DNA from 4 places in the Cytobacillus sp. GQ23 genome. Region 2 is predicted to be linked to each of the others. Evidence: a T-box and tRNA genes for the amino acid it is inferred to sense, from the RefSeq annotation. Region 2 holds a T-box; the other regions hold tRNA genes.
What was found. A T-box is a leader RNA that pairs with one kind of tRNA and senses whether it is charged. The one in region 2 lies ahead of argS (arginine--tRNA ligase), so its partner is inferred to be a tRNA-Arg.
Positions count from the first base shown of each region.

Region 1: it has a tRNA-Arg gene. The T-box ahead of argS (arginine--tRNA ligase) is inferred to sense a tRNA for this amino acid. The anticodon was not compared.
Region 3: it has a tRNA-Arg gene. The T-box ahead of argS (arginine--tRNA ligase) is inferred to sense a tRNA for this amino acid. The anticodon was not compared.
Region 4: it has a tRNA-Arg gene. The T-box ahead of argS (arginine--tRNA ligase) is inferred to sense a tRNA for this amino acid. The anticodon was not compared.

Region 1 covers NZ_JCAXER010000046.1:10,254-17,704, reverse strand. The annotation lists gene AC6CHU_RS24865 ((Fe-S)-binding protein) at 1-707, shown strand, start outside; gene AC6CHU_RS24860 (LutB/LldF family L-lactate oxidation iron-sulfur protein) at 829-2,259, shown strand; gene AC6CHU_RS24855 (LutC/YkgG family protein) at 2,256-2,975, shown strand; gene AC6CHU_RS24850 (class I SAM-dependent methyltransferase) at 3,763-4,539, shown strand; tRNA gene AC6CHU_RS24845 (tRNA-Arg) at 4,704-4,777, opposite strand; gene AC6CHU_RS24840 (acyltransferase family protein) at 5,059-6,099, opposite strand; gene AC6CHU_RS24835 (methyl-accepting chemotaxis protein) at 6,595-7,451, shown strand, end outside.
Region 2 covers NZ_JCAXER010000023.1:41,132-48,582, forward strand. The annotation lists gene AC6CHU_RS18585 (EamA family transporter) at 1,192-2,085, opposite strand; gene AC6CHU_RS18590 (Dps family protein) at 2,224-2,661, opposite strand; gene AC6CHU_RS18595 (sulfite exporter TauE/SafE family protein) at 2,834-3,709, shown strand; gene argS (arginine--tRNA ligase) at 3,722-5,407, opposite strand; T-box leader at 5,453-5,708, opposite strand; gene AC6CHU_RS18605 (FtsW/RodA/SpoVE family cell cycle protein) at 5,739-6,923, opposite strand; gene AC6CHU_RS18610 (hypothetical protein) at 7,313-7,451, shown strand, end outside.
Region 3 covers NZ_JCAXER010000034.1:35,620-43,070, reverse strand. The annotation lists gene rapZ (RNase adapter RapZ) at 1-233, shown strand, start outside; gene mgfK (gluconeogenesis morphogenetic factor MgfK) at 230-1,207, shown strand; gene whiA (DNA-binding protein WhiA) at 1,327-2,277, shown strand; gene AC6CHU_RS22540 (HPr family phosphocarrier protein) at 2,307-2,564, shown strand; gene clpP (ATP-dependent Clp endopeptidase proteolytic subunit ClpP) at 2,607-3,212, opposite strand; tRNA gene AC6CHU_RS22530 (tRNA-Arg) at 3,519-3,590, shown strand; gene rpoN (RNA polymerase factor sigma-54) at 3,922-5,253, shown strand; gene AC6CHU_RS22520 (glutaredoxin family protein) at 5,271-5,519, shown strand; gene AC6CHU_RS22515 (sugar-binding transcriptional regulator) at 5,655-6,677, shown strand; gene gap (type I glyceraldehyde-3-phosphate dehydrogenase) at 6,723-7,451, shown strand, end outside.
Region 4 covers NZ_JCAXER010000002.1:124,583-132,033, forward strand. The annotation lists gene AC6CHU_RS02330 (2-isopropylmalate synthase) at 1-1,007, opposite strand, end outside; gene ilvC (ketol-acid reductoisomerase) at 994-2,016, opposite strand; gene ilvN (acetolactate synthase small subunit) at 2,060-2,578, opposite strand; gene ilvB (acetolactate synthase large subunit) at 2,575-4,296, opposite strand; T-box leader at 4,376-4,631, opposite strand; tRNA gene AC6CHU_RS02350 (tRNA-Arg) at 5,063-5,139, opposite strand; gene AC6CHU_RS02355 (metallophosphoesterase family protein) at 5,295-5,801, opposite strand; gene AC6CHU_RS02360 (XTP/dITP diphosphatase) at 5,798-6,409, opposite strand; gene rph (ribonuclease PH) at 6,411-7,181, opposite strand; gene AC6CHU_RS02370 (GerMN domain-containing protein) at 7,319-7,451, opposite strand, start outside.

The sequences.
Region 1 (7,451 bases), on a different contig from region 2:
GTCTTTTTGCAACATGTCTGGTGGATATGTTTCAGGGAAATGCGGGCAAATCTGCTGTTGAATTGCTTGAGCGCCTGGGATGTGAAATAGATTTTCCGGAAACACAGGTCTGCTGCGGCCAGCCTGCATACAACAGCGGCTATGTGAAGGAATCAAAGGAAGCCATGAAAAGGATGATCACAGCATTTGAACATGCAGACTATGTTGTATCTCCTTCCGGATCCTGCGCCTATATGTTTCATGAATATCCGCATGTTTTTAAAGGAGATTCATTATGGGAACCAAGAGCAAAGAAACTTGCAGAGAAGACATATGAACTTACTCAATTTATCGTTGAAGTCCTTAATGTGGACGATGTCGGGGCAAGGTTAACCGGAAAGGCCACCTATCATACATCCTGCCATATGACCAGGCTCCTTGGAGTAAAGGAAGCCCCTATGAGATTATTAAGGAATGTGAAGGGCCTTGAATTTGAAGAGCTGCCAGGAAAAGAGCAATGCTGCGGTTTTGGCGGAACATTCTCTGTGAAAATGGCTCAAATATCGGAACAAATGGTTGATGAGAAGGTTGGGCATGTAGAGGAGACCGAAGCAGAGATTCTGATTGGAGCAGACGCAGGGTGCCTGATGAATATTGGAGGCAGAATCGGAAGACAGGGAAAACCAATAAGGGTTATGCATATTGCTGAAGTGTTAAATTGCCGCTAAACCATAAATGGACATGCTTTCCTGCAAAGCTGGCAGGACAGTTTTGAAGTGTCTGGAGGAGAGCCTCCACACATTTCAAGAGGGATTGAGGAGCTTGCGTTTTTCTTAAGGGGGAATAAAAATGGCTATGAAAATAGGAACAAACGACTTTAAGGATCGAGTAGATTCCGGAATAAGCAATGCCTTTATGAGAGGGGCAGTTTCAGGGGCACAGGAAAGGCTTCAGACAAGAAGGCTTGATGCTGCAGCGGAGCTGGGAAACTGGGAAGAGTGGCGGTCGCTTTCTGAAGAAATTAGAAAGCATGTACTTGAAAATCTTGATTTTTACTTATACCAGCTCAGCGAAAATGTTGCTAATAGGGGAGGGCACGTCTTTTTTGCTGAAACTGCTGAAGAAGCCTCTGCATATATACGGGAAGTAATTGAAAAAAAGAATGCAAGAAAAGTGGTTAAATCAAAATCTATGGTAACCGAGGAGATACATTTAAATGCCTCGCTGGAAGAGGCAGGATGCCAGGTCATTGAAACTGATCTGGGAGAATACATTCTACAGGTGGATGACCATGATCCCCCATCACATATTGTGGCGCCTGCCCTTCATAAGAACAAGGAGCAGATTCGCGATGTATTTTCTGAAAAACTTAACTATCAAAACACAGAAAAGCCGGAAGAGCTTGCATGGCATGCGAGAGAAATGCTTCGCCACGAATACCTGACGGCCGATGTTGGCATAACCGGCTGCAATTTCGCTGTTGCAGAAACCGGTTCAATCACATTAGTGACTAATGAAGGCAATGCAGATCTTGTCACAGCACTTCCCAAGACACAAATTACAGTAATGGGCATGGAAAGGCTGGTCCCGACTTACGAGGAAATGGAAGTGCTGGTCAGCATGCTGACCAGGAGCGCGGTTGGGCAAAAGCTTACGAGTTATATAACTGTTTTGACTGGTCCAAGAGAAGAACTTGATGTTGATGGCCCTGAGGAATTTCACCTCGTCATTGTAGACAATGGCCGCTCATCAATTTTGGGAGGGGAGTTTCAATCCATCCTCCAATGTATCCGCTGTGCTGCATGTGTAAATGTCTGTCCCGTGTACAGGCATGTTGGAGGGCATTCTTATGGATCCATCTATTCTGGCCCGATTGGGGCGGTTCTGTCACCGCTATTAGGAGGCTATGATGATTATAAAGAATTGCCTTATGCATCCACACTTTGCGGAGCATGTACAGAGGCCTGTCCTGTCAAAATCCCTCTGCATGAGCTTCTTCACAAACACCGGCAGGTAATCGTAGAAAAAGAAGGAAGGGCTCCTATATCAGAAAAGATGACCATGAAGGCTTTTGGATTGGGGGCAGCTTCACCGTCCCTTTATAAATTGGGCTCTAAGCTTGCACCGGCAGCCATGAATCCATTTACAGCAGGGGACAAAATTACAAAGGGACCCGGACCGTTAAAGGCATGGACAGAAATAAGGGATTTTCCAGCTCCTAATAAAGAAAGATTTCGTGATTGGTTCAAAAACCGGCCAAAAGGAGGCGGACAGCAGTGAAGGGGACTATTCAGAATCGGGATGCTTTTATTACTAAAATTGCAGGGAGACTGGGCAGAGAAAAAAGAACTTTCGGAGTTGAAAAGCCAAAGTGGAGCTATAATCCTCAGGATGCAATCTTTAGAGAAGCAGATGCAGATGAACTTTTAGAAGCTTTAAAAACACAGTGTACGAAAATTCACACTGATCTCCTTGTGACAAAAGCCGCTGATTTGCCGGAAACTCTTAAAAGAATTACTGCCGAGTACGGAGGCGGCCCAATAGTAACCTGGAAAGATGACCGTTTTAGACAGTTTGGGCTCACTCAGCTATTTGAGGAAATTTGGCCAAAAGAGAATGTGAAAGTATATGAATGGGACTATTCTGCTGAAAATAAAAATATTGAATATGCGGAACAGGCGAATATCGGAATCACAATCAGTGAAATTACTCTGGCTGAATCCGGAACAGCGGTCTTGTTCAGCAGCAGAGATCATGGACGGGCTGTCAGTTTTCTGCCCGCTGCTTCCATTATTCTTATTCCGAAAACCACATTGGTTCCCCGCATGACACAGGCTGCGAGGATTATAAGGGAAAGAGTAAAATCAGGGGAGCTTGCTCCTTCCTGCATTAATTTTATTACCGGACCAAGCAATTCAGCAGATATTGAGATGAACCTCGTAGTTGGCGTGCATGGACCTGTTAAAGCTGCGTATATTGTTATTGATGATTTATAATGCGTGAGACGCTTGATATCATAGGTTAAAAAAACGCTAACATTTTGTTGGCGTTTTTTATCGTCCAGGCGGTGTCTTGCTTAAGAACTTTGGGGAACGCGCGTTTGGAAGATGAGTTTCATCTTTGTATTGAGATAAACACGGAAACAAATTTATAGCCCTTCTCAAATTGAGAAGGGCTATAAAGTTTAAATGGAAAACTGTATGACTACATAGTACGGTTTTTCGCAATTTCAGAGTATAGTAATAACGCAAGTTTGGAGAAGTTTTATTTAGATTTAAAGAGTGACTGGGGATTGCAGCTTACCTGTTTTTCTCCCGGCATTAAGATTTATTATCATTCCCTGTTCGTTTTGCCCTAATTATTCCCGAGAAGTCATAGATTGCAAATAAAGCCGTTAAAATGATAATTGCCGTAAAACTGTGTTCACGCGGAACTAAAAAATAAGAAATAATAAGTGCTAGACCAAAGAATAACCAGCCAATGTAATGCCATTTATAATATGATATATCAATCCCTCCCAGGTAATCATTTTACTAAATTTGGTGTGGATGTAATATTATTCTACCAATTAGAGGGTGAAGCTTCAAAAGGTGTCACCTAAATATTTATTCCTTTTCTCGTAACTTACTAAAAGATAAAATAATGGAAATTTATTAACAATCATAGCTGTTAATTAACATAAGCTAAACTTATGGAAAATTATAAACTTTTTAAAATTTTCATATGATATTAAGCGAAGTATTATAGGAATAGGAAATATTCCAAACAAACGAGGGATGTCCGATGGGAATTGATTTTCATAATAAAAAAAGTCGTAAAACTTATACCACCAGAAATGCAGATCATTCATGGATCAGAGCTATAAAGGACCTTGTGCCAATCAAAAATATCTCATTGGCATTGGATATAGGCTGTGGCGGAGGTATTTATTCCAAGGCTCTATCCGATTTAGGGGTGCAATTTGTTACTGGCATCGATTTTTCCGAAACAATACTAGAAGGTGCTAAAGAAAACTGTAAAGAACATAAGAACATATCCTTTATAAAAGGTAATGCTTTGCAAACGGGCTTAGAAAGTAACAAATATGATTTTGTTCTTGAAAGAGCACTGATCCATCATATAGATGATTTACAGCAATGCTTTAACGAGGCATTTAGATTACTAAAGGATGATGGATACTATATTGTTCAGGACCGTACACCTGAAGATTGTTTATTAAAAGGGAATGAAAGTCATATTAGAGGGTATATATTTGATCTGTTCCCAAAGTTAATAAAAAAAGAAATTAACCGCAGATACCAAAGCCAATTGGTTATAGATACACTTAAACAAGCAGGATTTAGTCAAATTGAAGAAGTTAAATTGTGGGAAACCAGAAAAGTATATGATTGCAAAGAGCAATTGATTAATGACTTAAACAGGAGAACAGGCAGGAGTATTTTACACGATTTAGACGATAAAGAATTAACATTATTGATAAATTATATAGATGAGTCAATTTCAGCTGATCATAGCATAGTTGAAAAAGATAGATGGACGATTTGGAAAGCAGTCAGATAGTTGAATAGATTAGGATTATTTATGTAATGATGAAGGAAGATGACGATCAGCACGCTGAAAACAGGTGTCTGACAATACTTAAAAATTCAATTTTTCAAGGAGAAACATAAATAAAAAAGCGCGAAACCTATGATATATATGGGTTTCGCGCTTTTCTTTTGTAGCGTCCCAGGCGAGATTCGAACTCACGACCTACAGCTTAGGAGGCTGTCGCTCTATCCAGCTGAGCTACTGGGACATGGTGGTATAATGAAATGAAATTGTTGCAATACAAATAAGATTGGCATATCCTGTTTCTTCCTCTGCAAGCCTATACAGGGAGTAAATGCGTCGAAACAAAGCTGCAGGGATGTACTTCAGTGAAGCTTACGCTTAGCTGAGCTACTGGGACATGATGGCATATCGCACAGCAAGTATTTATATTGGTAACACAGTTACTTATTATAATCCCTTCATCAAAATTGGTCAATGGTTATGCCTAAAGAAAAACCGGCCATTAGAAAATGACCGGTTTATGATCTAACTTGTAAGTTTATTTCGATAAAATCTGGCATATGCTTTTGATCTATCTTTCAGCTTTTTTAACTGTGATGTTCTAAGTTCGATGATTGGCTGTGCAAAGGAAGTAATCAGTTTGCTTGAGAGAAGCAAGGTCAGAATCAGCGATATACCGGCAAGCAGCAGGAAGTTTTCTGGTTTATTGAAAAAGTCCTGTAAGTGGCTTACTCTGAAAACCCGAACAAAGAACCCATGAAGCAGATAGACATAAAGTGTGTTTTTGCCTAAATTAGTAAAGAAATAGTGCTTGCGCGGCACGAAAGCAAAGAAGCTAAGCACCATTATTAAGCTTAAAATATAAAAGCCTAATCTCGTTAGAACAGCTCCAATGGAAGCTGCCCCCATTTCAGTGTATGGCTTCGAGCCAAGCAGCCATTTGTAATCCACTTCAGGGTAAAGATAGAAGCCGATAAAGACGACCGCAAAAATACCTAATGCACTAATTCTGAATTTTGGCTGGAATAAAGCATATAAATGTTCTTTCTTTAAATAATATCCCAATAAAAATAATGGGAAGAAAACAAAGGTTCTTGATAAACTTAAATAGTTTGAAATCCAATCAGCATATCCGACAGCAAGCCCTATGATCACGGCAGCTGCCAGGGAGTACTTCGCTTTATATTTTGCGAAGAGCAGAAGCATAATATTCCAGCAGAACATGCTTATCAGGAACCATAATGACCAATGAGGGTTAAAAGGATCCAGCTCAAAGGTTCCTTTATTATATAAAAAGTAATAAAAAACCGAATAAATAACCTGGAAAATGATATATGGCAGTATTAGCTTTTTGGCAATTTTCTTTATATATCCTTTTTTATAGAAGCCTTTGGCAAAAAAGCCGGATACCAATATAAATGCCGGCATATGGAACGTATAAATAACTTTATATACTGTATAAATTGTTTCATTACCTTCAATAAAAGAGCGGAGCAAATGCCCAAAAACGACAAAGAAGATCAAAATAAACTTGGCATTGTCGAAGTAATAGTCACGTTGTTTCATATGTCCTCCTCTATTAAAGACCCCCAAATAAATACTTTCTCTGTCTTTACCCACTGTAACATGAAGCAAACTTCTTTTCTCGTGTAAATAGAAGGTTATATTTACAGAAAAAGTTAATTATAAAAGATCCAATATGACTGTAACATACTAAATGAAAAATCTGTTATATAAAAAGGGTGTTCAACCAACTCATATAATATAAGGGTTAGTATATTTTTATTAATCTGTTTCAAAAATATTGTATTGATTGTTATTTTTGTTTCAGATAAATGGTAGCAGTCCGATTAGTCTGCCAAGCTATAAAAAGACGATCTCCCCAGGAAAAAAATCATAAAGGAAAAGCACGGATAAATGCCGGGCTATAACAAATTGGAAAAATAATCTTCAAATGTTATTTTTGTTCTATTATAATGAATTGAAAGAATAGTAAAAAAGAATTAGAAGTGAACTGGTTCAATTGTTTGCATCCGGTTAAATCACAAAGGGGGAAGTAATTTGAAAGGGGCAAGAAAATACGAAGCAGGGAAGAAGGAACGTACTGTTTCCTTTAAGCCTAAAAAGCCTGATATAGGTAAGTTCTTTAATAAGATGGCCGGCACGCGCTGGTGGAAGAATCTGAAGCTAGGCCAGAAATATGGGGTTGCGCTTTTTGTGACTATTGGTCTATTTACAGTTTCAACAGTCCTTACTTTTTTTCTGCTTACAATCGCCAGCTCAAAACTGGAGATTGTGAAGGATTCTGGGGAGAATGCCATTAAGATTACTGAATCGGCTGCTACATTTCACCATAAAGGAAGCACAATTGGAAACTTTATCATTGACTCCAATCCTAAACACTTAAAGACCTTTGACCAGCTGACAGAGGATTTTAATGAATTAAAGGAGGAAGTTTCTCCGGATTTGAGCAGTGCAAAATCGAAAGAACTTTTTAAGGAAATTGATGAAAATGATCAAAAAATCACCAGTTTATTTCATGAAGTCATTGAGCCAAAAGTAAAACTTCAGCATGAAAGAGAGTACAGGCTTGGGAAATTGCAGGCAGATAATATTATTTCTGAAACGGTTGAAAAATTGAATACCCTGAGCAGTATGATGAAAGAGGACCAGAACAAAGCTGTATCTTCTGCTAAAGCAAGTCTTATCTTAACTTTAATAACACTTGGTATTTCAATCATCGTTTCTGCTATTTTTGGAATAACAAGTATTGTTTTTATAGGCAGTATCATTACAAAAAAATTAAATTCGATCGTTACATTCTCAAATGAAATAGCAAATGGAAACCTCAACGCTGATTCAGTTGAATATGAGGGCAATGATGAAGTGGCACAGCTTAGCAGAGCTATGAATTCCAT
Region 2 (7,451 bases):
AAAAAGGAGAAAAGAGCCAGTCAGAGTCCGAACCCAGGCCAACTTCTGACACAAAAAGGAGAAAGGAGTCAGCCAGAGTCAGAAGCTGCTCCACCTTCCGACACAAAAAGGAGAAAAGAGCCAGTCAGAGTCAGAACCCAGGCCACCTTCCGACATAAAAAGGGAAAAGAGCCAGTTAGAGTCAAAACCCAGGCCACCTTCGGACACAAAAAGGAGAAAAGAGCCAGTTAGAGTCCGAACCCAGGCCACCTTCCGACAAAAAAAGGGAAAAGAGCCAGTTAGAGTCAAAACCCAGGCCACCTTCGGACACAAAAAGGAGAAAAGAGCCAGTCAGAGTCAGAAGTTGCTCCAACTTCGGACACAAAAAGGAGAAAAGAGCCAGTTAGAGTCAGAACCTGCTCCAACTTCGGACACAAAAAGGAGAAAAGAGCCAGTCAGAGTCCGAACCCAGGCCAACTTCTGACACAAAAAGGAGAAAGGAGTCAGCCAGAGTCAGAACCTGCTCCACCTTCGGACATAAAAAGGAGAAAAGAGCCAGTTAGAGTCAGAAGTTGCTCCAACTTCGGACACAAAAAGGAGAAAAGAGCCTGTTAGAGTCAGAAGCTGCTCCAACTTCGGACACAAAAAGGAGAAAAGAGCCAGTCAGAGTCCGAACCCAGGCCAACTTCTGACACAAAAAGGAGAAAGGAGTCAGCCAGAGTCAGAACCTGCTCCACCTTCCGACACAAAAAGGAGAGAAGAGCCAGTCAGAGTCCGAACCCAGGCCACCTTCAGACATAAAAAGGGAAAAGAGCCAGTTAGTGTCAGAACCCAGGCCACCTTCGGACACAAAAAGGAGAAAAGAGCCAGTTAGAGTCAGAAGTTGCTCCAACTTCGGACACAAAAAGGAGAAAAGAGCCAGTTAGAGTCAGAAGCTGCTCCACCTTCCGACACAAAAAGGAGAAAAGAGCCAGTCAGAGTCAGAAGCTGCCCCAACTTGGACACAAAGGAGAAAAGAGCCAGTCAGAGTCAGAACCCAGGCCACCTTCCGACATAAAAAGGGAAAAGAGCCAGTTGGTGTCAGAACCCAGCTGCACCATCCATAAACACCCGCAAACCACCAGCTGTAAAGTAAAAAGGCCTTGGAATAAGCTCCAAAGCCTCTTTACGCAAGCAAGTTGCCAAACCCCAGCGAATCCAGCCATAAAAATCCTACGTACTATAACGATTCTTCGCTGACTTTTTAAATGAAAACTGCGGTATGCTGATTCCGATCAGGATCAGCACAATCCCAAAAGTCTGTGCTTCTGATATTCTCTCGCCAAGAATCAGCATGGCGGCTGCAACAGCGGCCGGAAGTTCAGCAGAGCCTACAATCGTGGCAAGCCCTGAATCTAAGTGGGGTGAACCAATTGCAAAGAATACAATTGGGAAGATGGCGCCAAACAATGCCATCAGCAGCCCGAATTTCCATAGGCCTCCAAGCTGGATGCCGCCGCTTATAATGACTGGGCCTGAAACAGCAGCAACTAGTAGAAGTCCGCCAAATGTGATGAAGATGCTTCTCTGAATGGTTGGGATTCCTTTGCCGGCCTTGCCGCTTGCAAAAATGAACACTGCAAATGTGACCGCAGATAATAAACCATAAATCAGGCCATCTGCTTGAATAGTATAGGATCCGGAATTAATCAGGTTGCTTGCAAATACGGTTCCAATAATAAGCATGATTGAAGAAATGATTTTGGCTTTGCCGGGCATCTTTCTTTCATATAGTGCTTCAAAAAGAATTCCAATCCAGGTGAACTGAAATAAAAGAACAACAGCGATGGATGCCGGGTTCCTGTCAAGACTCATGCCATACAGAATGCCTGTTAAGCTTAGGGAGGCACCGGTCAATAACAAAGCTGCCGCTTGTTTAAAAGTGATCTTCGTTCTTTTGATAAATGGGAAAGAAAGCAATAACAAAAGGAGCCCAATTAAATATTGGCTTCCGGTTAATTCAGGAACAGAGTGGCCGGCCTGAAGACCGAGTTTGACAATGGAGGCCAAAATGCCATAACTGCATGCGCCCAGAAAAATAAATAAGGAATATTTTAAGTTTGCCATTATGGAGACTCCTTTCTAAAAATAAATGAAGCAATCAGGTCAATCATAACACCTCAGAGAGCACAAAGGGCAAAAATTTTTTCAGGCACAAAAATAAGAGCCAGTGATTATTCTCACTGACTCTTTTATCAAACTCAATTATTCTCCTAAGTAGGCATTCAGCATCCAAATATGCGTATCTAATTTTTCTAATAGGCCGATGGCAAAATCGCCTGTCACTTGATCTCCATGTTCCTCGGCAAGATCGGCTAAAGAAATTAACTCTTCTTTAATATGTTTATAATCGGAAGCAAGAGCGGCAACCATATCTTCTGCTTTCTTCTCCCCATTGGATTCTTCAAGAGTGGTAATGCTTAAGTACTCTTTAAATGTTGCTGCCGGTGAGCCGCCGATGGCAAGCAGGCGTTCAGCTGCCTCATCCACTACTTCCGCTGCTTCATTGTATAATTCCTCGAACTTTTCATGAAGAGTAAAGAAAAGCGGGCCTTTTACAAACCAATGGTAGCGATGCAATTTAGTATAAAGGACACTCCAGTTTGCTACTTGAACATTTAATGCTGCATGTAATTTTTCCATCGTAATTCCCCCTAAGTAATTTATATGTTAATTATAACAAATTTTAAATTATAATCAATACTTATTTATAATTATTATAAATAAACATTCGTCGGTATAACCATGTGCGATTATGGTAAAGTGATATAGTATTGAATATCTGGCAAGACATACAGGTGAGTGGGGATTTTTAATGGAATATCTTTTATTTATTACGCTCGGGGTTCTTATTAGTGTGCTCTCTGGTTTTTTTGGGGTGGGCGGGGGATTCATCCTTACTCCGACACTCATGCTGTTTGGTTTTTCTCCGGTAGAAGCAATCACCACAAGTTTGCTTTTTTCAATTGGTACCTCTCTTTCAGGCATCATCGCCCATATCAGGATGAGGAATATATGGCTTAAACAAGGGCTGATTCTTGGACTAAGCGGCATGGCAGCTACTCAGGCCGCGCATCCTTTTGTGATGTTTCTAGCAGATAGGGGATGGGACACATGGGCCGTTCCTTTGTTTTATACCATCCTGCTGTCTTATTTTGCTTTAGGGATGTTAAGAAGGGGGAAAAAACCAGATGGTTCCGCTCAGTCATATTCTCCTTCCATTCTGAAGATGGTGCTGATTGGATTTTTTGCAGGATTTGTTTCTACGACATTAGGGGTGGGCGGCGGATTTATTATGGTGCCTTTATCGGTCGCCTATTTAGGGATGAAGCCGAAAAATGCAGTAGGGACCAGCTTGTTTGCTATCATGTTAATCGTATCCGCAGGCTATCTATCCTACTCTTCCACTGTCAGCATCGATTATTGGATTGGCCTTTCACTCGTAGGAGGCGGCCTCATAGGATCACAATTTGGAGCGAGGCTTACCTCATATTTTGATAATGAAGAGATCACCTATATGCTTGGAGCTTTATACATGGCGACAGTCGCAAGTGTGATTCTGAAAGTAATCCATTTGAATTATACCGGCTTAGTGCTGATGGTCATTTTTGTCGGAGGATTTTTAGTGCGGAGCCTTGTGAGAGTGCAGAAAGCAAATGCCCGCCTCAAGGCAAAAAAGGAGAGGCCATAACGGCTTCTCCTTTTACATTTCCCGGGGCACCTTCATGCCGAGTGTCTGCATGCCATCTGTAAGAATAATGGTGACTGCTGTGACAAGGGCAAGCCTAGTCTGGATGTCTGCATCCTTCTCCAGTATCCGTACATGCCCATAATATTTATTGAAGGCCTGGGCCACATCAATCAGATATTTAGCGAGAACGGAAGGGGAAAGCTGATTATACGATTGTCTGATTTTCTCGGGATAGTGATAGAGCAGTTTAATAATTTCCCAGCTGTAAGAATCGGTTAGCCCGCTAGCGGCAGAAGGGAGATCGCCAGCCTTGCGGAGAAGTGAACAGGCCCGGGCATTGGTGTATTGCAGATAGGGACCGGTTTCTCCTTCAAAAGTCAGCATGTCTTCAAGTGAAAATTCAATATTGTTCATGCGGTCATTCTTCAGGTCATGGAACAAAATGGCTCCGATCCCGACTGCTTCAGCGACTTCATTTTTATTTTCCAGCCCGGGATTTTTAGACTCGATGTTGTTTTTTGCGAGAAGAACAGCTTCATCCAGGACTTCCTCCAGAAGGATGACTCTGCCTTTACGGGTAGACATCTTTTTGCCATCTTTCAAATAAAGCCCAAAAGGGACATGTATCATTTTATCTGCCCACTCGTAGCCCATTTTTTTGATCACGCTTTTAACCTGCCTGAAATGGATGCTTTGTTCCTGGCCGACAATATATAGGGAGTGATCAAATTGATAGGTTTCCCTTCTGTAATATGCTGCAGCAAGATCCCGCGTTGCATACAGGGTCGCTCCGTCGGATTTTTTAATCAGGCATGGAGGAAGGTCTTCATCAGGCAGCTGAACGACCTCTGCACCATCAGATTCAGTCAGCAGCTCCTTAGCAACCAGTTCCTCGATAACGGGCTCCATTTTATCATTATAAAAAGCTTCGCCATTGTATGAGTCGAAATGAATGCCAAGCATATCATAAACACGCTGAAATTCTTTCAATGATTCGTCTCTGAACCAATTCCAGAGTGCCTGTGCTTCTGTATTTCCGTTTTCAAGCTCTTTGAACCAGGAACGTGCTTCATCTTCAAGGGCTGGATCATTCTCTGCTTCTTCATGAAACCGTATATAAAGGCTGAGCAGCTCCTTAATCGGATGCTCCTTCACTTTATCCAGATTGCCCCACTTTTTATAAGCGGTGATCAGCTTGCCGAATTGTGTGCCCCAGTCGCCTAAGTGGTTGATTCTGACCGACGTATAACCGCATTTTTCAGCCAGGTTCCCGAGGGCATTTCCAATGACAGTTGACCGCAGATGACCCATGGAAAAGGGCTTTGCGATGTTGGGTGAAGAGAAATCAAGCACGGCTGTTTTGCCTGCGCCATCCTTCAGCATTCCGAATTTTTCTCCTTCTTTCAGGATTTCATCCAGTATGTCAGCACCAGCAGCTCCTTTTGAGAAAAAGATATTAATGTAGGGGCCGTCAGCTACCGCTTTTTCAATAAATGGTCCCTGAATCTTGCACGCTGTCTCCTCAGCGATAATTGCTGGTGATTTCCTGAATGCTTTTGCCAGTGTAAAACAGGGAAAAGCAAGATCGCCAAATGCCGGGTTCTTTGGCGTTTCAATTAAATCTGAAATGGCTTTCTCAGTAATCTCCCCATTCAGCACTGAAGCCAGCTGATCGGTGAATATAGCTTTGAAGTCGATCATTTAAACACCTCCTAAAAAATAAAAAAGCCCGCCTCTATATAAAATAGAGACGAGCTGAAATTCCCGCGGTACCACTCTGATTGTCCAAAGGACCTCTTGCGAAAGGACGCTTCATTAGTTTTGAAAGCATTCCTTTAGGGGTTTTATAACGGGACTCCTAACCCGGCACAGCCTACTTTTCTTTCAGCTATGCATCTCCGAAGTGCGCTTCACAAAAAGGGTTTCCGACAGGCTTGCACCGCCCCTGTCTCGCTATTAGGAAAGAGCCCATTGCTACTCTCTTCATCATAGACACTAAATATATTACTGTTATTATACGCGCCTGGTACTATTTTGCAACATAATTTGAGTCAGTTGAAAACATATAGTTTCTGTGATGGTAGCGAATGCTGAATATCAGTCCCATCGCCATCATATTTCCCATAAGCGAGCTTCCGCCGTAGCTGATAAAAGGCAGCGGAATGCCGGTGATTGGCAGGACCTGAATGGTCATTCCGATATTTTGAAATACGTGGAAGGTGATCATACTGATGACCCCGACGCAAATATAGGTATTAAAAGGGTCAGTCGTTTCAAGGCCGGTTTTCGTTAAGTGATAGATAAGCAGAAAGAAAAGGCTGATTACCACACTGGCACCGAAGAAGCCGTACTCCTCGCCAATGACGCTAAAAATAAAGTCAGTGTGGGCATCTGGCACATATACCTGTCTATCGGTAAAGCCTTTACCTGAAATTAATCCCGAGCCGATGGCGAGCATGGAATTATACAGCTGCATTCCGGCCCCCTGCTTGTGATTGACCGGGTCAAGCCAGGAATAAATCCTGCTGAACTGATAGGGGTCGATCCCGAGGTACTTCTCTAAAATCTCCGGTGCTATGATTACCAGATATAGAACAGTTCCTGCAAGAGCTCCGAGGATTCCATAAATAGGCACAAGGATTTTCCAGGTGATGCCGGATACCAGGATGATCCCTGCTAATATCGCGATAAGGACAAGAGCGGTACCCAGGTCTTCGATAATAATCAATCCTAATGGAGGCAATGTGGCCGCCCCCAGTTTGATGAGGAGAAAAAAGTCCGTGCCTGCGGTCTTCGCCTGATACTTCAGATGGTGGTCAGCAATAACTTTGCTGAGGGCAATGATAAGGAATACCTTAACAAACTCTGAAGGCTGCACCGAACCGAGGCCAGGGATGATATACCACAGCTTGGCACCTTTGCGCACAGGTGCGATGCTTTCCGGTGCAATGAATAGCCCGACAAGCAATAGGATGCCGAAACCGTACAGCAGCCATGTGAGTCTCCGGATCTGTTCGCCGTCAAAATACATGACAATCCCTACAATGACCGCTCCAACAATGTAATTTTTAATTTGAGAGATGACAAAATTCCCTTCATATTGATTGGAGGATTGTCCGCTGTAAATCGCAATGCAGCTGATAAGAAAAAATAGCAGCAGAAGAAAACATAATGTCCAATCGAATCGGTCTGAGAATCTATTATTCTGTTTCATTTTTACACACCTGGTTCCTTTATCATTTACATTTTTATCCTATCAGAGAAAAATTAACCTTACAATGGAGAAAGTGATTTCATTGGTTAGACGAAAAAATCAATGGGATGGTTTCCTGCATTTTCAAAATAACGGTAAAAATTTTTTCGCATTGCAAAGATATTTTCAGATATTTTTGCTACAATAAGAGAATAAAATACTGGAAGTTTGGCAGACAGTTTCAATAAGGAAGCTGTCTTTTTATCGCAGTCTAACGGGCAATAAGATCCCTGCTTCAAGATTGTGAAGAATCAAGGAGGATATGCGGGGTCAATCTGCCCGTAAGGCCCGATTAATTCAATTAAGGCTATGAAAATACTACTTTGCGTAACGGCTCGGAGGTTTCGTCATTGAAAAGAAGGAATCAAACTATTCGTGATCTCATCTACATCCACCTTAATGAAAAGGATCAGTATGTGATGACCTATGGAATTGAGTTTGCAGAGTTTGCCCAGTCACTTGCAGATTCTATTAATAATTTGCTGCTGT
Region 3 (7,451 bases), on a different contig from region 2:
TGAAATGGACTGAAACCAGTAAATTCCTTGAAAAGGTTACGGAGCTGCTGAGCTTTATGCTTCCGCATTATAAGCGGGAAGGGAAGGCTCAATTGGTTGTGGCAATTGGCTGTACGGGAGGCCAGCACCGTTCTGTAGCGCTGACGGAATATATTGCAGACTACTTCAGCAAGGATTATAATACGGCGATTACCCACCGGGATATCGACAGGAGAAAGGAAAACATCAAATGAACCGACAGCCAAGAATCGTCATCATCGGCGGAGGAACAGGGCTCCCTGTCCTCTTAAGGGGATTGAAGACGTATCCTGTAGATATTACTGCCATTGTGACAGTAGCCGATGATGGCGGCAGCTCAGGAAGATTGCGAAATGATCTTCATATCCCGCCGCCCGGTGACATCCGAAATGTGCTGGCAGCACTTTCAGATGTAGAGCCGCTCATTGAGGAGATGTTTCAGCACCGCTTTGCGACATCTAATGAGTTGTCCGGGCACTCGCTTGGCAATTTAATTCTCGCAGCAATGACCTCGATTACAGGAAACTTTGTTCACGCGATCCAGGAAATGAGCAAGGTCTTAAATGTAAGGGGAAAGGTGCTGCCGGCTGCCAACCAGAGTGTGGTCCTCCATGCTGAGATGGAAGATGGGACCATTGTATCGGGAGAATCTAAGATTCCTTATTCAGGCAAAAAAATTAAGCGGGTGTTTTTAACCCCTAAAAATATTAAAGCCCTTCCTGAATCACTGCAGGCTATTAGACAGGCTGATATGATTATTATTGGACCTGGAAGTTTATATACCAGTATTCTTCCGAATCTGCTTGTTCCTAAGCTGGGAAGGGAAGTCTGTCATTCGAAAGCAAAAAAGGTGTATATATGCAATTTAATGACACAGGCAGGCGAGACGCTCGATTATTCAGCAAGCGATCATGTAAAAGCGCTGTATGATCATATGGGCTGTGATTTTATCAATACCATCCTGGTTAATAATGAAGAGATTCCTGCCCATATTCAGGAGCGGTACAGCGAGGAAATGGCAAGGCCTGTTGTATATGATACAGGTGCTCTTTCCGAATTGGGCCTTAATATTATGCACGGTGAAATTGTCAGCCATGAAGGCGGGATCATTCGGCATGATACAAAAGAAGTTGCCCAAATGCTTTATAATTTAATTTTGCATGAAACCAATAGGCGTTTTAACGCGTAATATAAAGGTGTAAAAGGGCTTTTGTCAGTAAAAAAATAAACTGTGCATACGTTTGCTCAGCGGAGAATATCATTTTATATGTCTCTGGCTCAGCACTTTTACGGATAGGGGGTGAAGGGATGTCTTTCGCTTCGGAAACGAAAAAAGAATTGACGAACCTGGATTTAAAAGACTGCTGCGGCAAAGCGGAATTGTCCGCCTTGATCCGGATGAATGGTTCACTTTCTTTTTCCAGCCGGAAATTGATCGTGGATATACAGACGGAGAATGCAGCCATTGCAAGAAGGATTTATACACTGATTAAAAGGAATTACAGCGTTCAGGTCGAGCTGCTGGTCCGGAAAAAAATGCGGCTGAAAAAGAACAATGTATACATTGTCAGGCTGTCGGAACAGGCCAGCATGATTCTTGATGATCTGAAAATTTTAAGTGAGGGATTTGTTTTTACCCACGATATCTCAAAAGAGCTCATAAAAAAGAAATGCTGTAAGCGTTCTTATCTGCGCGGCGCATTCCTGGCCGGGGGATCGGTTAATAATCCGGAAACCTCTTCCTATCATCTGGAGATTGCTTCACTTTACAAGGAGCATAACGACTCCCTTTGTGAACTGATGAATACGTTCGGGCTGAATAGCAAAACGCTTGAACGGAAAAAAGGCTATATCACCTATTTAAAGGAGGCCGAAAAAATAACGGAGTTTCTGAATATTATCGGGGCGCATGCATCTTTGCTCCGGTTTGAAGACATCCGGATTGTCCGCGATATGAGAAACTCGGTCAATCGACTCGTGAATTGTGAAACAGCGAACTTAAACAAAACAATCGGGGCTGCCCTGCGTCAAGTGGAGAATATCCGGTTTATTGACCAGACAGTTGGACTTCAGGTTCTGCCCGACAAACTGAGGGAAATAGCCGAATTGCGTGTAGCATACCAGGATGTCACCTTAAAGGAGCTTGGGGAAATGGTCTCAGGCGGAAATATCAGCAAATCGGGCATTAATCATAGATTAAGAAAAATAGATGAAATCGCTGAGAAGCTCAGGGCAGGCAGCACCATAGATGCTCACTGACAGAGGCATCGGCAGGGAGGAGATAGACAATGGCAGAAAAACAGGTAGAAGTTAAGCTAAAGACAGGATTGCAGGCCCGTCCGGCAGCATTGTTCGTGCAAGAGGCCAATCGGTTCTCATCCGATATTTTCCTTGAGAAGGATGGGAAGAAGGTAAATGCGAAAAGCATTATGGGACTAATGAGCCTGGCTGTAAGCTCAGGATCAGTTATTACCCTGAAGGCAGAGGGGAACGACGAAAACGAGGCTCTGGAAGCATTGGCAAACTATATTCAGAAGGAAAACTAAAACAACTCGCATCGGAGAGATGCGAGTTGTTTTTTGCTTTTTTTATTTATCCTTCTTCTCATCCAAAGAGTTTCTGGAAATGATTTGGTCTACCAAGCCGTATTCAAGAGCTCTTTCAGCTGTCATAAAGTTATCGCGGTCCGTGTCTTTTGCAATGACTTCAAGCGGCTGTCCAGTACGCTCTGAAAGGATGGTGTTTAATTTTTCGCGAAGGAAAAGGATGCGCTTTGCAGCGATTTCAATTTCAGTCGCTTGTCCCTGTGCACCGCCAAGTGGCTGGTGAATCATAACCTCAGCGTTTGGAAGTGCAAAACGCTTGCCTTTTTCACCTGCTGCAAGAAGGAATGCACCCATTGATGCAGCCATACCGATACAAATGGTTTGTACTTTTGGCTTAATGAATTGCATCGTATCATAAATAGCCATACCAGCTGTAATGCTTCCGCCAGGGCTATTAATGTAAATGGAAATGTCCTTTTCAGGGTTTTCTGCTTCAAGGAATAACAGCTGGGCAACAATGGAGTTGGCCACGTTATCATCAATTGCGCTTCCAAGCATAATGATGCGGTCTTTTAAAAGGCGTGAATAGATATCATAAGCACGCTCCCCGCGATTTGTCTGTTCAATAACTGTAGGGATTAAGTTCATTTTCCAATTCCTCCTTCAAGATAAGGTCAACATACAAGCTGAACAAGCATGTTCTTCCAAGTAAAGAAAATTTTTTAACTCCTATGTATTATCATGATACACTGATGGTCAATTAAGGTCAAACAAATCGCATGCAAATCGCTCTTGATTCGTTCGACACTTTTTTCTGTGCTGTCCTATCTCATTCCATGATACCCATTGTTCCAATTTTTAAAACTAAAAGGAGGCTTGCAAAGTGAATAAACATAGCATATAATTAATTATCGTAGCGGCTGAGCGCTTGGTCAGCCAGTTTAAAACCTATTTGCCCTCGTGGTGCAACGGATAGCACGTGAGATTCCGGTTCTTAAGATGTGGGTTCGATTCCTGCCGAGGGCGCTAACAAAACTCCTTGTCTGATATGGACAGGGAGTTTTTACTTTTTATACTAACCGTAAATAAATTTGGCCAAAGTGCACATAAAAACTTTTATCCGAAAGTAAATTGGCCTTATCCGCAAATAAATCTATAATAGACCTCCTTATCTTTATCTGCATTTCAAAAAAACCATAAAATTCGCAGGTTTCACCATAAAAAATGAATATTCCCCCCTCTGCCATGCATATTGTGAAGTATTCAGAAAGAAGTTCGGTGCGAATGGCGATTGCCAGGAAATTTCCATACAACATTTTGTGTGAATATTGTAAAATGGGGACAGGGGGAATGTATGATGAATTTGAAAGCTGGGTTATGGCAGCAGCAGACAATGAAACTAACGATGACACAGGAGCTGACGCAGGCGATTGCCCTTCTGCAATACAGCACACAGGAGCTTTCTGCTTTCCTGGAAAGCAAAGCGCTTGAAAATCCCCTTTTAAAATTAGAGTCCGGTCATGTCAAAACAATGGATCCCCGCTATGACCGCGTCAAACCGACGAGGATAAAACCCGAAAAAGATAAAATAAATTGGATTGAGCAGATTGGCTGCGGAAAGACTATGATGCTTGATGAACATTTAAAATCCCAGCTTCATTTGAAGTTAAACCGGGATGAACAAAAAGTGATAAAGCATCTTATTGATAGCCTTGATGAAAACGGTTACTTGCGGGCGGATCTAAAAGCTTCGGCCAATGCTCTTAAGGTTCCCCTTGAAAAAGTGGAGCAAATGCTTGAGGAATTGCAGGAACTCGACCCTGCCGGTATTGGTGCAAGAAATCTTCAGGAGTGCCTGTCCCTCCAGATTAAGAGACTGCCGGAAGAGAATGAACTGGCTGAAGTCATTATAGATGAATACTTTACCCTTTTTGCAGAGAAGAAATGGAAAGAAATCGCCAAACAGCTAGGTGTGGAGCTTAAAGACATACAGGCCGTATTCGACCTTGTCCAGACCCTGAATCCAAGACCGGCTTCATCCTTCCAGAGCGAAAAATCCGCCTATATTACTCCGGACGTGATTGTTCAGTGGGATGGCAGCTCTTTTTCCGTCAGTGTGTTTGATGAAGTGCTTCCGAAAATCAGTTTTAATGAACCATATTACAAAAAGTTTTCGGCTGCTGGTGATCGAAATGTCTGCCGCTTCCTGCAGGAAAAGCAGCAGGATTACCAGTGGATTCTTAGAAGCATCGAGCAGAGGAAAGAGACTCTTGCAAATGTAACTCTTAAAATCGTTGAGAAGCAGCAGGACTTTTTTATAAAAGGACCTGCCCATCTGAAGCCGATGACAATGAAGGAAATTTCAGATGAACTCGACATTCATGAATCGACAGTGAGCAGGGCCGTCCGGGAGAAATATGCGCAAACACCATTCGGGACGTTCGAGCTGAGATCGTTCTTTTCCAGCACGATCAAAACAACATCCGATGAAAATACATCATCACAGCAGGTCAAGACGATGATCGGTAAAATGATAGAAAAAGAAAATAAACAAAAGCCGTTATCCGATCAAGAGCTTGTGAAGCTGCTGAAGGAAAATGAGGGAATGGTTGTCAGCAGAAGGACGATTGCTAAATATCGGGATCAGCTGGGCATCCCATCATCTTCCAAACGGAAAAGGTATGATTGACAAAGGAGATTTGCTGATTGAAACAGCCAGAACTAGTGTTTTATACACGCAGCAGATGCCCGCTGTGTGATAAAGCTAAAAGAGTGTTAGCACAACTAAAGAAGGAATATGACTTTAAGTTAATTGAGAAAGATATTGATGAGAGCGATGAGCTGACTGAGAAGTACGGACTCATGATTCCGGTTGTAGAAATTGATGGGCATGAAGTGCAATTCGGGCACATTGACCCCATTACAGTAGGTGAAGCGCTTACAGAAAAAAACTGAGTTTTATCAGTTGATTTCAATACTCACTCTTGCTATTATGAAGGAGAAGCAAGGGTGATTTTTTTTACGGTAAGTGGGACATAATATGTCTATGCGGGACAAAAAATGACCACATATGATGAAGGAGCATTCCGGATGTACTCACTAATAGATATTCAAAAAAGATTATTGCCTGATATGCTTGCGGTTATGCAGAAGCGCTATGGGATTCTTCATTACATAGGGCTGATGGAGCCGGTTGGAAGGAGAAGCCTTGCAGTCAGTCTCGGTTTGACGGAAAGAGTGCTGAGAAGTGAGGTTGAATTTCTAAAAGACCAAAACCTGATCCGCATTTCAAGTACAGGAATGAGTCTTTCTTCCGATGGCAGAGAATTACTTGATGCACTTGATGGAATAATGAGGGATATTTCGGGTATAGCCGTAATGGAGCATGATTTATCCCGAAAGCTTGGCATTCGCCAGACGATCATTGTTTCCGGAGACAGCGATGAATCTCCATGGGTGAAGCAGGAGCTTGGCAGAGCCACTGCAATGTGTATGAAATCAAGGCTCAAAGGAAAAAATATCATCGCAGTTACCGGCGGTTCCACAATGGCAGCCGTAGCAGAGATGCTTACTCCTGATCTTGCTGAACGCGATTGGCTGTTTGTGCCGGCGCGGGGCGGAATAGGCGAAGATGTGAAAAACCAGGCTAACACTATTTGTGCCAAAATGGCTGATCATACTGATTCCAGGCACCGAGTCCTGTATGTGCCAGACCAGGTAAGCAGGGAAATGTATGAAAGCATTATTAAAGAACCCAATATTAAAGAAGTAATCACCCAGATCAAATCGGCAAGCATGGTTTTGCACGGGATTGGGGACGCTATAACAATGGCGGAACGCCGTAAAACCAGTGAAGAAGATCTTGTGAAAATCAAGCAGGCCAAAGCAGTAGGGGAATCATTTGGCTATTACTTCAATGAAGGCGGCGAGGTTGTACATAAGGTTCAGACCATCGGCCTTCAGCTGGATGACCTATCACAAATTGAACATGTCATTGCAGTGGCAGGCGGCTCTACAAAGGCTAAAGCCATCGCTGCATACATGAAACGGGCACCATCCTCTACCATTTTAGTGACAGATGAAGGTGCAGCAAAACAGTTGATAAAAGGGTAATCCCTTTTCAAATATAAAATCTACCTTTTCAAGGAGGAAATAATCATGGCAGTTAAAGTTGGTATTAACGGATTTGGAAGAATCGGGCGCGTTGTTTTCCGTGCAGCTCTTAAAAACCCTAATGTAGAGGTTGTAGCAGTTAATGACCTTACAGATGCAAACATGCTTGCACACCTTTTAAAATATGATTCCGTACACGGAACATTAAATGAAGAAGTAACTGTTGACGGCGACTCTCTAGTTGTTGGCGGCCATAAAGTGAAGGTTCTTGCTGAGCGCGATCCTGCTCAATTAGGATGGGGAGATCTTGGCGTAGAAGTAGTAGTAGAATCAACTGGCCGTTTCACAAAGCGTGCTGACGCTGCGAAACATCTTGAAGCTGGTGCGAAGAAAGTAATCATCTCAGCTCCTGCATCTGATGAAGATATCACAGTTGTTATGGGTGTTAACCATGAGAAATATGATGCTGCAAACCACCATGTAATCTCTAATGCATCTTGTACAACAAACTGCTTGGCTCCATTTGCAAAAGTATTGAACGACAGCTTCGGAATCAAACGCGGTATGATGACAACTGTTCACTCATACACAAATGACCAGCAAATTCTTGACTTGCCGCACAAGGACTACCGCCGTGCACGTGCAGCAGCTGAAAACATCATTCCTACAACTACTGGAGCTGCAAAAGCAGTATCTCTAGTATTGCCTGAACTTAAAGGCAAACTGAACGGTGGAGCTATGCGTGTTCCAACTCCAAACGTTTCTCTTGTTGAC
Region 4 (7,451 bases), on a different contig from region 2:
AAGGCATGGCGCCCGGAATGTTTTCCCAATACCATGGAGTTGGATTGGAATCCGACTAGATCAGGGGAAATGATTTCATACGTTGTTTTTTCTTTCAATACTCCGTCCTGATGAATGCCTGATTCATGTGCAAAAGCATTCCTGCCGACAATCGCTTTATTGGCTGGCACCACCATACCTGTCAGCTTTGAGATCAGACTGCTCGTTCTGCTTATTTCCTGAAGATTCAGACGTGTCGAAGCCTGATAATGTTCATTCCGGATGTGTAGAGCTACTGCAAGCTCCTCAAGCGCCGCATTCCCGGCTCTTTCACCAATTCCATTAATTGTGCCCTCAATCTGTGTTGCTCCATTTTCTATAGCTGAAAGCGAATTTGCTATTGCCATTCCCAAGTCATCATGGCAATGAGCTGACAGGGCTACCTTATCAATAGAAGGAACATGATTTCTTAAGTACTGAAAAATTTCGCCATACTCCTGTGGGGTTGTGTAACCGACTGTATCCGGTATGTTGATAATTCTCGCACCAGCTTGGATGACCTTCTCAATAATCTCTGCAAGAAATGGTAATTCTGTCCGGGTAGCATCCTCTGCAGACCATTGGACGATTGGGAATTTTGAAGCAGCATACTTAACTGTTTCCACTGCTGTTTCAACCACTTCTTCTTTCGTTTTCTTCAGCTTATATTGCCTGTGAATCGGAGAGGTTGCCAGGAATGTATGTATCCTCGGCTCAGCTCCGTCCTTTAGCGCTCCCCATGCAGCGTCTATATCAGAGATAACTGCTCTTGCCAATCCTGTGACCGAGCAATTTTTAATCGTCTGGGCAATATTCTGTACTGATGCAAAATCCCCTTTCGAAGCTGCAGGAAAACCCGCCTCAATAATATCAACGTTCAAACGCTCCAGCTGTCTTGCAATCTCTAATTTTTCAGAAAAATTAAGATTTACACCGGCCGATTGTTCGCCATCTCTTAATGTAGTATCGAATATCTTAATTGTTGGCACTTACAACCACTTCCTTTTTCTTGCTGCTATTAACAAAAGGCATCATTTTGCGAAGTTCCCTTCCAACCTGCTCGATCGGATGCTCATTTTCTCTTTGATTCACCGCATTGAATACCGGGCGATTTGCCTGGTTCTCCAAAATCCATCCTTTTGCAAAATTGCCTTCCTGAATGTCTTTCAATACTGCCTTCATTTCCTCTTTCACTCTTGCATCAACTACCCGTGGTCCGCTGACAAAGTCTCCCCATTGAGCAGTATCTGAGATTGAATAACGCATTCCTTCCAGACCGCCTTCATACATAAGGTCAACGATGAGCTTCAGCTCATGCAGACATTCAAAGTATGCCAGTTCCGGCTGATAGCCAGCTTCCGTAAGAGTTTCAAATCCTGCTTTCACCAAAGAAGTCAGCCCGCCGCACAACACTGCCTGTTCTCCAAACAGATCTGTCTCGGTTTCTTCTTTGAACGTTGTTTCCAATGCACCGGCTCGAAGAGATCCAATGGCTTTCGCATAAGCAAGGGCCAGTTCCTTCGCTTCCCCCGTTACGTCCTGATGGACTGCAAACAGTGCCGGAACACCTGCATCCTGTTCATATGTTCTTCTGACCAAATGCCCTGGTCCTTTAGGAGCTACAAGTAGCACATCACACTCTTTTGGAGGCACAATCTGGTTAAAATGAATATTAAATCCATGTGCAAACATCAATGCCTGGTTTGATAGATTTGGTTCAATTTCTTCCTTGTATACTTTTGGCTGGAGTTCATCCGGCAATAAGATCATCACTACATCAGACTGTGCAGCTGCCTCAGCTACAGAATATACCTGGAAGCCGTCTTCCACTGCCTTTTCCCAAGACTTCCCTTTTCTAAGACCGATTACAACCTCAACTCCGCTGTCCCTCATGTTTAACGCATGCGCATGTCCCTGTGATCCATAACCGATAACCGCTACTTTCTTTCCGTTTAAGTATGCTGCATTTGAATCTCCGTTATAGTACATTTTTGCCATGTTTTATCTCCCTCTCCGATTAAAGTTTTTATTTTTAGCGAAATTAAACTATAGAATATGATTTGGACTGCTGGGATGGACGCTGTGTTCCTCTAGGGAATGCTGTTGTTCCCGTCCGGGCTAGCTCTTTGATGCCATATGGTTTAATGAGATCAATGAAAGCTTCTACTTTATCAGATTCACCTGTAATCTGAACAGTCATGCTATCCTTGCTGACATCTATAACAGAAGCTCTGAAAGGTTCAATTAAAGAGTAAATTTCATTTCTTGTATATGGGACTGCCTGAACTTTAATAAGGGCAAGCTCTCTTGCGACAATCGACTGATCCGTGATATCAGTGACCTTTATTACATCGATTTGCTTGTTCAGTTGTTTTGTAATTTGCTCACTGGCACCGGAGTCTTCAACATGGACCACACAAGTGATGCGCGACATCCCTTCATGTTCTGACAAGCCAACTGAAATGCTCTCAATATTAAAGTTTCTTTTGGAAAATAGATTAGTAATTCTGTTTAGAACACCTGGCCGATTCATCACAGTCAGGCATATGATTCGTTTCATGGTTTTACACCTGCCATTTCATGAAGTCCTTTTCCTGGTGCAATCATCGGATACACATTTTCATCCGAATCAACCCTGAAATCGATTAGCACCGGTTCACGGTTATGAAGCACTTCATCCAGCACCTCTTCAGCTTCACCTTCAGATTGAACGACATATCCTTTTATCCCGTAAGCTTCTGCCAATTTTACGAAAGATGGCTGTACAGGGATTTTGCTGTGTGAGAAACGTGATTCATAAAAGATCTCCTGCCATTGCCGGACCATGCCAAGGGCCATATTATTGAATATTATGATTTTTACCGGCAGATTCAGTTCCTGGATAATAGCAAGCTCCTGTGTTGACATTTGGAATCCTCCGTCACCGCAAATGGCGAGGACGCATGCTTCCGGGTCAGCCAGCTGCGCTCCAATGCTTGCCGGAAAACCAAATCCCATTGTCCCAAGCCCTCCTGAAGTCACCCATCTGTCAGCATTATTAAAGCGATAGTATTGGGCTGCCCACATTTGATGCTGTCCTACATCTGTTACGACGATGGCATTCCCTTCCGTTTTTGAATGAAGCATTTCCATGACCTTCTGGGGTTTCAGCAGTTCTGATTCTTTATCATAGTAATATGGATATTCCTCCTGCCACCTTTGGATGGTTTCCATCCATTCTTTATGGGCCGGAGGTTTTCCAACCTGCAGAATCAGCTCTTCAAGTGCTTCTTTTGCATCTGCAACGATTGGAATGGACGTAGGAACATTTTTGCCGATTTCTGCTGGGTCAATATCAATATGGGCGACTGTTGCATGTGGTGCGAAATGCTGTAAATTCCCTGTTAGTCTATCATCAAACCGGGCTCCGATATTTATCAGCAAATCACATTCCGTAAGTCCCATATTGGCCGCATAACAGCCATGCATTCCTGCCATACCGATGAATAATGGATGGTTAGCAGGAAATCCGCCGAGGCCCAGAAGAGTGTGGATAACAGGAATCTGCTGCTGCTCTGCATACTCTTTTAACTCTTTGGATGCTCTGCCATGAAGCACACCGGCACCAGCCAAAATGACGGGCTTCTTCGATCTGCTGACTGCTTCAGTTAATTTCCTTATTTGCAGGTAATTTGGTTTTAATGTTGGCTGATATCCCGGCAGATTCACTTCCTTTTCGTCCTCAGGCTGAGCTGTAATTCCTGCAGCGATATCCTTGGGAATATCGATAAGAACTGGACCCGGCCTGCCGGTGGAAGCTATATAAAAAGCTTCTTTAACGATTCTCGGGATATCTTCAATGCTGCGGACCTGATAATTGTATTTTGTAATTGGAGTGGTTATCCCCAGGATATCAGCCTCCTGAAAGGCGTCTGATCCAATGACTCCCGTTGCCACCTGGCCTGTAAAAACAATCAGCGGCAGTGAATCCATCATTGCGTCTGCAAGACCGGTAACAATATTAGTGGCTCCCGGCCCCGAAGTGGCAATCACGACACCCGGCTTTCCAGATATCCTGGCATACCCTTCAGCAGCATGAATTCCTCCCTGTTCATGACGCGGCAGCACATGAAGAATCTTTGAATGATACAGTTTGTCATAAAGCGGAAGGACCGCTCCTCCAGGATAACCAAAAATCACTTCAACATTTTCTTTCTCCAAGGCTTTTAATAACAGATCAGCGCCGGTGACAGGATGTGTCTCCGTTTTTGTTTCTGTTAAGGCAGCTTCCTGCAGCATTTGTTGATAACCTCCCCTTGTTTTAAAACTCCAATATAAAAAGCCCTTCCACCCCTAAAGAAACCCAACGATTGTAGGTATAAGGGATGAAAAGGCTTTGATCACCTGTTCCACGGTACCACCCTGATTCACGCTTATGATGCGTGCACTCATGAACAGCAATATGCTGTTCGTTTTGATAACGGGTGAAGAACACCCGGCAGCCCCTAGTCGGTCATCTTTCAGGACTGCGCTCAGAGGTGAGTTCATTTTATGAAGGCATTACCGGGTTTCAGCAGATCCGGCTCTCTGTGAATGCCTGTCATAAAACTACTTATCCTCTTCTACGCTTTTCCTATTCTGTGATTCAACTTCAACACAACAACGCTTTAAACCATTGAATTTTACAGTTAAAAAAACTCGAAATTTCATAGCTAGATAGATTTCACTAAGATGAAGTTTGTTTAATTGATGATGTGAATTTCTTATATTGAGGACTATCTTACGCCCATTTTCACCTGCCGTCAACACCCTTTTAACGAATTGTTAGATAATTTTGATTAATCTGTTTTTGTGTATACGCTTACATTGTTGATATATTCACATTCCTTGGGACAAAAAATTTTTATATTTTTAATAAGGGAGATAACAGATTTGATGAGGATTATAGAGGCTATTAAAAACACACTAAGAGGTTTCCGACGTACAAACTTGATAAAAACAAAAAAACCCACCAAAAAGGTGAGTAAAAGTTCGGTAAGATATGTAGTGTTTCCAGATGTGTAAATGGCGTCCCAGGAGAGATTCGAACTCCCGACCGACGGCTTAGAAGGCCGTTGCTCTATCCAGCTGAGCTACTGGGACATTTTGAAATTATTTACTTGATTGAGATTTAATAACTCAACGACAAGATTTATTATATTAAACAAATGATAAGAAGTCAACACTTTGTAAATATTTTTTTATTTAATGAGGGAAGACAGGCTTCCCTCATTTATTATATTCAAATTAATAGCTTTTTACCAGTGAAAATTTCTTGTCAGATCAGGAATCTTCCCATCTGAAACGTCATACACATCCAGTGTAACATCTTTTCCCCGCTTTTCCAGTATCACATATGTTTTTTCGTGTCTGCCTCTGGGAAGCCTTATGCTTCCAGGATTGATAAATAATATCCCGTCAGCCATTTCAGCTCCAAGACTATGTGAATGGCCAAAACATACGATATCTGCATTTGTTTCACGTGCCTTGTATGAAAGGTTCATCAAAGTCGATTTAACGAAATATTTATGACCGTGTGTGACGAAAAAGCGGAACCCTCCGGCCTCTTCTAATCTATCCTCAGGAAATGCTTCGTCAAAATCACAATTCCCTCTTACAGCAGCGTATCCTTTTAATGATTCATGATCAGACGAAAGCTCCGAATCCCCGCAGTGAATCATTATATCCATATCAGGATGTTTTTCGCGTATTTGGCTGAGTTCGGTGGTTAACCCATGACTATCACTGACAATCAAAACCTTCATGAGTTTTCAGCTCCGGCCACGAAAGAAGGGAGCAGCTCCTCCAGCTTTTGGAGAGCATTCGCTCTATGGCTGATCTGGCTTTTCTCCTCGGGCATTAATTCAGCCATTGCTTTGTTTTTTTCTTCAGCAAAGAAAATAGGGTCATAGCCAAATCCATAAGTTCCTCTTTTTTCTCTTAAGATATGGCCTTCACAAGTTCCTGCAACTGTTTCAGTCGGTTTTCCGGGAGCAGCGATTGCAAGAGCACAGTAGAACCGCGCCTGCCGTTGATGATCCGGAATGCTTTCTAGCTCATCGAGAACTTTGTCCATATTTTTCTGATCATTTTTTTCCTCGCCAGCATAGCGAGCGGAATAGATGCCCGGCTTCCCTCCAAGCGCATCAATGATTAATCCTGAATCATCGGCAATAACCATTCTTTCAAAAGCTCTGGAAACAGCTTCCGCTTTAAGTATAGCATTCTCTTCAAACGTGCTGCCTGTCTCATCAACATCCTTAAAATCCGGAAAATCCAGCAGCGTTTTTACTTCATATCCAAGAGGCTTGAACATCCGTTCAAATTCTCTCGCTTTGCCTGCGTTTTTAGTAGCGATTATGACTTCCCGCATGCTATGCCCTCCCCGTAAGCTTTTCTCTTTTGCTTTGAATGCTTTCCGAGATACTCTCTCCAAGTGCTGACTTCTGATGTCTGATAAGCTCTGATATCCCTTCCTGGGCAGCACCAAGCATTACCTGCAGCTGTGCATATGAAAAAGTAGCTTCTTCTCCAGTTCCCTGAAGCTCTACAAACTCACCGCTGCCAGTCATGACGACATTCATATCCACTTCAGCAGAAGAGTCTTCAATATAATTCAAGTCCACTACAGCCTGCTTGTCAGCAAGAATTCCCACACTTGTAGCCGCAAGGAAATCATTGATTGGATAGCTTGAAAGCTTTTTGCTGCTGTTCAGCTTATCCATCGCCTGTGCCATTGCAATAAAGGCTCCTGTAATGGAAGCTGTCCTTGTTCCCCCATCAGCCTGTATTACGTCGCAATCAAGCCATACTGTTCTTTCGCCAAGCGCATCAAGATCCACTACTGCGCGGAGTGCACGGCCGATCAGGCGCTGAATTTCCATCGTTCGTCCTGTGATTTTTCCTTTTGCTGATTCCCTTATATTTCTCTGTTCTGTAGCCCTCGGAAGCATGGAATATTCTGCTGTTATCCAGCCTTTCCCCTGTCCCCTCATAAAAGGAGGGACTCTTTCGTCAATGCTTGCTGTACAAATCACCTTTGTATCTCCTACTGTAATGAGCACAGAGCCCTCAGGATGCTTTAAATAATCAGTTTCAATATGTATTGGCCTAAGCTGCTTTGGTTCACGTCCATCTGCGCGCATAAGCTGATTCCCCCTTTTTAGCTTATATTGAACCTGGGCATTTGCCCAGTTATGCCTATCTTACCAACAAAGAAGAGGCGGCATTAAATGCCAACCTCTTATTCCTGCTACTATATAGTATAACAAAATCTGCTATATTAAAAACTTCCTGTATTCACATTTTCAGGGCGTGTTACAGGCTCAGATAATTTTTCGCCATCTTCACTAACAATCTCTGCTTTTCCATCAACTGTAACTGCTACGCTTTTGATGTCCTTTTGTTCAGTAAGT